2 linked regions of the Granulosicoccus antarcticus IMCC3135 genome follow. The protein of the gene in region 1 interacts with the protein of each later gene in a pairwise test. Links are inferred from orthologs where the notes say so. Each region holds a gene or a part of one and is shown on either strand. Other genes may lie near its edges. The genes, in order: typA and rlmKL.

Evidence for each region.
Region 2: the proteins of typA (region 1) and rlmKL interact in binary tests that used the Escherichia coli proteins (3 or more experiments, as listed by UniProt). The link is inferred for Granulosicoccus antarcticus IMCC3135 from one-to-one orthologs.

The regions. Positions count from the first base shown.
Region 1 is NZ_CP018632.1:1,317,104-1,320,418, reverse strand. The notes cover bases 203-3,193. They hold typA (translational GTPase TypA), read left to right. Parts: upstream 203-778; coding sequence 779-2,608; downstream 2,609-3,193. Other genes in these bases: zapE (cell division protein ZapE), read right to left, coding at 2,758-3,193; IMCC3135_RS05655 (CoA transferase), read left to right, coding at 203-476. Also shown: more of IMCC3135_RS05655, read left to right, coding at 1-202; more of zapE, read right to left, coding at 3,194-3,315. UniProt on the Escherichia coli protein: A 50S ribosomal subunit assembly protein with GTPase and nucleotide-independent chaperone activity, required for 50S subunit assembly at low temperatures, may also play a role in translation.
Region 2 is NZ_CP018632.1:6,178,409-6,181,802, forward strand. The notes cover bases 313-3,382. They hold rlmKL (bifunctional 23S rRNA (guanine(2069)-N(7))-methyltransferase RlmK/23S rRNA (guanine(2445)-N(2))-methyltransferase RlmL), read right to left. Parts: upstream 3,001-3,382; coding sequence 625-3,000; downstream 313-624. Other genes in these bases: sohB (protease SohB), read right to left, coding at 313-526; IMCC3135_RS26755 (MBL fold metallo-hydrolase RNA specificity domain-containing protein), read left to right, coding at 3,168-3,382. In the rest of the region: more of sohB, read right to left, coding at 1-312; more of IMCC3135_RS26755, read left to right, coding at 3,383-3,394. UniProt on the Escherichia coli protein: Specifically methylates the guanine in position 2445 (m2G2445) and the guanine in position 2069 (m7G2069) of 23S rRNA. Methylation occurs before assembly of 23S rRNA into 50S subunits.

The sequences.
Region 1 (3,315 bases):
GCGCTTATGAAAGCGACACCGAGCGATTCGAGAATGTGGACGGCCTGCAAGGCTTTTCACAGGTAGCCAGCGAGGAGCGAGCCGCCTTTTTGTCTCAGGCATTCATGACTGCAAGGGCCTCGGACTGGGTCGAGCGATTGCAGGAAGCCGATATCGCCGCGGCAATTTGCGAAAATATCGATACTATCCGCACCTATAACAGCCGTCCCGCAGATGGAGCACCGGGCATCGCTCAGGGTAGCTATTCATTCTCGGTATACGAGGACCACCCGAGTGGGCACACCGTAACCCAACTGGATCCCTACGCGGTACGACCTTTGCGCGGCAGGATTCTGGCGTTGGAATCTGCAGAAAAATACGGCGCCTCTACCCGCGCTATCCTGCAAGAGCTTGACTACGATGAAGAAAGTATCCAGGAGATGCTCAAAAATGGCGCAATCAGTGAAAGCTGGAGCCGGGAGTATTTACCGAGCTAACCGGGTCATGAACATCGAGCCGGCCTGCCATCTGTGGCAAAAGGCTCAAGTTCTGCCTCGCATTTGCCGCCAAAATCTCAGCCAATAAGCCAGTTCAGATCATTTTTTGCAAAATAGTACGGGGAATACAGCACCGTAGTGATGACCAGGTGGCACCCGAAGCAGTTGCAGGTCCGTTATACTTGTGCGTTATCTACAGTCTGCGCACCCTGACGGTCACTGCGCATCCCTACTATCGTTTAGTAACACCCGAACGCCGGGTGCTTGACAGTCGCGCCAGCCGTGCACTGAAGGACCTTATAGTGATTCAGAAACTCCGTAATATAGCCATCATCGCTCACGTCGATCATGGTAAGACCACCTTGGTAGACAAGCTCCTGCAGCAGTCCGGTACATTGGACATGCGCAAGGAACAAACCGAGCGCCTGATGGATTCCAACGCGATCGAAAAAGAGCGCGGCATCACGATTCTGTCCAAGAACACCGCTATTCGCTGGAACGACTACCGCATCAACATCGTTGACACCCCCGGTCACGCCGACTTCGGTGGTGAGGTAGAACGCGTTCTGAGTATGGTTGACTCCGTACTTCTGCTGGTTGATGCGGCTGAAGGCCCGATGCCACAGACGCGTTTTGTTACACAAAAAGCCTTTGCCATGGGTTTTCGCCCTATCGTCGTCATCAACAAGATTGACCGCGAAGGCGCTCGCCCTGACTGGGCGCTGGACCAGACTTTCGAATTGTTTGACAACCTGGGCGGCACCGACGAGCAGCTCGATTTCCCCGTTGTCTACGCCTCAGCCGTCAACGGCTATGCAGGCCTTGAGCCCACCGTCTCCGGTGGTGACATGACACCTCTGTTCGAAACCATCATTGACGAAGTACCGGCTCCTGACGTAGACGCCGATGGCCCTCTGCAGATGCGTATCAGCTCGCTGGATTACAACAGCTATGTCGGCGTTATCGGTATTGCCCGTATTCAGCGCGGCAAACTGCGTCCCAATCAGCAAGTGCGCGTTGTCAGCGCCGACCAGACTCAACGCTCTGCCAAAGTCCTGCAGGTGCTTGGCTTTCACGGCCTGGAACGTGTCCCCACCGACATGGCAGAAGCCGGCGATATCGTCTGCATCACAGGCATCGACAAGCTGAACATTTCCGACACACTGTGTGATCCGGCTCATATCGACCCCATGACACCGCTGACCGTTGATGAGCCGACCATCAGCATGATGTTCCAGCCCAACAGCTCTCCGTTCGCAGGTAAGGAAGGCAAATACGTCACCAGCCGTAATATCTGGGATCGTCTGCAAACTGAATTGCTGCACAACGTCGCCCTGCGCGTTGAGCGTACCGAACAGGGTGAGACCTTCAAAGTTTCCGGACGCGGTGAGTTGCACCTGTCTGTACTCATCGAAAACATGCGCCGTGAAGGTTACGAGATTGGCGTTGGCCGTCCAGTGGTTATCACTCGTGTTGGCGCAGATGGCAAGACCGAAGAGCCCTACGAGCAGATCACCATCGATGTGGAAGAACAGCATCAGGGTGCCATCATGGAAAAAATGGGCGAGCGCCGCGCCGAATTGAAGAATATGGTTCCCGATGGTAAAGGTCGTGTCCGTCTGGACTACGTCGCTCCAGCCCGCGGCATGATCGGTTTCCGAACCGAATTCCTGACAACAACCTCTGGAACTGGCCTGATCTACTCAGTATTTGATCATTACGGTCCCAAGTTGAATCTGAACATCGGTGCACGACGCAACGGTGTACTGATCTCCAACGGCACAGGCAAGGCATCAGGTTTTGCACTGTGGAACTTGCAGGAACGTGGCAAGCTGATTGTTGATGCCAACGTCCAGGTTTACGAAGGACAGGTTATCGGCATTCACTCACGTGACAACGATCTGACCGTCAACTGCCTGAAGGGCAAGCAGCTGACCAACGTTCGTGCCTCTGGTACCGATGAAAACATCCAGCTCACACCGTTTATCAACATGAGCCTGGAGCAAGCGCTGGAATTCATCGATGATGACGAGCTGGTTGAAGTAACGCCTGAATCGATCCGGGTGCGTAAAAAGCACCTGACAGAAAACGATCGCAAGCGTTTCTCACGCTCCCCCAAAGCCGATAGCTAAGCTAATACGGTCTTGAAATAAAAAGCCCGGTGCACACCAGACAGTCTGGCGTGCATCGGGCTTTTTCATGTCCGCAATTCCTTTTCTACCGGTATCAGCGATACGTTACATGGACCGCCGGCAGGTTACATTCATAGCCCAGAGCAGGCTCAGCGCGTCTTTTCGCTCTCCAGATATGCCGTTCCCTGCATTTCAAACAGGCGACTTGCCGCTCGTTCGAACTCAAATGCCAGGTGCTCTCCGGTATATAACTTCTCAGCCGAGGCCTCAGCAGAGACAATCAGCTTCACGTGCCGGTCATAGAACTCATCAATCAGATTGACAAAGCGTCTGGCCGCATCGTCCGAACCACTGCCCATCACCGGAATATCACTGATTATCACTGTCTGGAAATAACTACCGATCTCGATATAGTCCGAAGTGGAACGCGGCGTGTTACACAACGTATCGAAGCTGAACCAGACAAGATCCGCCGACCTTCCCAGGACGGGAAGCTTGCGGCCATTGATAATTGCCGTATTCTCGGGCGGTGCATGCTCAGTTCGCAATTGATCAAAATAGGACTGCATGATCTTTTGCGTCTTGTTGTCCGCTTTGCCATTCACAAACCGGCTCACACAATAAATTGGTTTTGTCTGCATAAGACGCAGACGGTAGTCCGTGACACCCACCATTTCCAACACACCCGTGTGATTGCAGATCTGGGC
Region 2 (3,394 bases), 4.9 Mb from region 1 along the record:
TACGATCCAGCTGCGAGGCTGCCAGGCCGTAGGAGGTCACCATGCCGCCGCCGCTTTCCAGCCGCACCAACACCTCATCCTCCGGCGTCGCCGTGGTTAGCACTGCCGTGATTTCACGTCGCAGCTTTTCCACTTCACTGGCCCGGATATCACCATCAAAATCCATGACGTACAAACGTTTACGAGTTGTTTCAACGAGCTTGGTTTCACCACTGCCACGTTGTTTTCGAGCCATTTTCGCGGCTTTCCTGGCCGCCTTTTTTTCAGCCTTGTCGGCCGCTTTCTTGTCCTTTTCTGCCTGCTTGCGCTCTTCAGGCTCCATCAGGGAAAACGACAGCGCCTCCTGCATATCCTCAAGATTTTCATTGTATTTCTTGATCTCGATATGCCCCTCTCCTTCGCCGCCTCCTGACTCCCGACCTCGCATCGCCGCCGACACGATAGCCGCGATGATCGCCACCACGGCAATCACGAAGGTCAATGCCTTCAGGAAAAACAAACCGTACTCGTAAAAAAATTCAGCCACTCTCTACCTCTGGGTGTGTGTCATTTCAGTTTTCGCAGACCGGGACGGACTCAATGGTTATGACTCAAAACCACCCCGTCGGGTCTGCTCACTGGAAACTATAGTTTATGTATGAACCAGCACTGATGAATGCGCGGGTTTCTCTGGTAATCACGGTCAATGGACCAGCTATTGCGATCCTCCACCTTGATTCCTCGTGTTACATCATCAAGTAATTCGGGGTCCATCTTGAAGCGCCGGTAATTATTGGAAAAGATCAGGGTGCCTCCCGGTGCCAGCACTTTCAGGCATGCGTCGATGGCACCGACGTGATCACGCTGTACATTCCAGTCATCCTCAACCGCATTGGAGTTGGAAAAGGTAGGAGGATCGAGCAGAATCAGATCGAACAACATGTCATCACGAATGCCGACGGAGGCATGCTCCAGCCAGGTGATGACATCCTGTCGTACCACTTCATGTAGTTGCTGTGCGGCACCGTTGCGATCCAGATTGCGCATGGCCCATTGGCAATAACGATTGGAGGTGTCGACCGAGACGCTGCTGGCAGCGCCGCCCATGACAGAGGCGACAGTAGCACTGCCCGTATAGGCGAACAGATTGAGAAAACGCTTGCCTTCACTATTCTTGAACAGGTGGCGTCGCACCGGCCGGTGATCAAGAAACAGGCCGGTGTCCAGATAATCCGTGAAATTCACTTCCAGCCGCGCACCAAACTCTTCAACCAGAGAAACACTCGAAGAGGCGGGTTGTAACTTCTCATACTGCTTCAAGCCGCTCTTTACCTCGCGTACTTTCAGATGCACTCGATTGGGAGCAATATCCAGGGTCTCAGGAATGATGGCCATCAAGGCCTCCAGACGTGCCTCTGCCATGGCAACATTGACGGTGGCTGGCGCCTGATATTCCTGTACGACACAGTGCAACTGATCGGATTGGTACAGATCCACAGCCACTGCGAATTCAGGCAAATCGGAATCATATAACCGGAACGCCCGAATATCACTTTGTTTGCGCCAGCCTTTCAGGCCGCGCAAATTTTTCCTCAGACGATTGGCAAACGGGGTGGCATCCACACCCGGAACTTCTCGCGGGCCGCGATACAGCGACGCCTGTGGGTGCTCATCATCACCGACGAACCCACCCTCATTGTTCACATCTGTACTTCCGCCCTCCATACTGCCAGCATCGGCCCCACCAGCCAGCGGCGCATCGTAACCGAGCTCTACCGGGGCGGCGGTATGACTTCGTGCCTTGCCTGTTCTGGGGATTTCCCCGATCAGTAATACACACTCAATTCCGCCGTTTTTCGCCTTGAACTGCTTTGACAGAGGCAATCGTGCACGTGCATACGGTGCCGCTTCTGCCGTGAACAAGGCGACCTGCCAGCCGGCATACTGCCTGCTCAGACTGGAACCCAGTTCGGCATAAAAACGCGCATCACCCGCCAGCCGTTCGCCGTAGGGAGGGTTGGTGACCAGTAAACCGTCACTGATATCGCCCAGAGTCTGCGGCCGACCGTCGGCAAGCGCCACAACAGCCAGACTAACGCAGTCCTCCAGCCCGGCCTGAGCCAGGTTATGACGACAGTTATCAATCGCACGTGGATCCTGATCACTACCGGCAATGATCACAGGCGAGGGCCTGATGGCAGCCTCGGCGGCATCCAGTGTTCTCTGCCACAACTCGGCATCATGACCTTTCCAGCCCAGAAATCCATAGTACTCACGTAACAGTCCCGGCGCCTTGTTACAGGCCATCATGGCCGCCTCGATCAGCAATGTGCCTGAACCACACATTGGATCGGCCAGTGCCTGACCCCGCTCCAAGGCCTCCGGCCAACCCGCCGACAACAGCAGGGCTGCGGCCAGATTCTCCTTCAGAGGCGCCAATCCGCCCTCATCACGATAACCGCGCCGATGCAGACTACTGCCTGACAAATCGATCGCAATGCGTGCCTTGTCACGGAACAGATAGACGTTAATACGTAAATCAGGCGTTTCACGCTCGACATTCGGCCGCCGCCCCATGGCATCACGGAACTGATCGACCACCGCATCCTTCACTTTAAGGGCGCCGTATTGCGAATGCGTAATGGCTGAGTTGGCGGTAAAGAAGTCCACTGCCAGCGTGCCATCCACATCAACATGCTCAGACCAGTCAATCTCCTGCACCAGTGCATACAACGCCTCGGGTGTCGCTGCAGGGCCCTGATGGATAGGGATCAGAACGCGGTTGGCGACTCGCGACCACAGACAGGCGGTGTAGCCAGCGGCAAGACCGCCACTGAAACGCACCCCGGCTCCAGCGCTCTGAACATGCTCCAGCCCCAGCTCACGTAGCTCTGCCGCCAGCAGATGCTCCAGGCCGGTGCCACAGGTGGCATACAGCTCGGCGTGGGATAAGGAATCAAGCAGAGTGGGTGTTGTGGAAGAAGACAGCAAGACGGATGAACCCGGTTGAAAAAAAGACATGATCGACAATTCAGCTGGCAAGCCTGCAGGTCACCGTAGCTACGCCGTCAAGCGGCGAGTCGGTCCTTGCAGAATCATCAGAGCTGAACAGCCGCATTTGGATACAATGACCATTGTATACGGGGAAACCAATGCCGCGACGCTCCCGGCGGCTGACCTGAACAAATATGAAACTGACCAGTTACGGTGCAGCCGAGGAAGTAACGGGCTCCTGCCACCTTATTGAAACCAGCAATCACAAGGTTTTGTTCGATTGTGGCCTTATTCAAGGCAGACGAAAGGATGAATTACGTAACCATGACCCCTTCCCTTTTAATCCGGCCGAACTGGACGCGGTAGTCCTCAGTCACGCCCATATCGACCATTGCGGTCGTTTGCCGATGCTCATAGATCA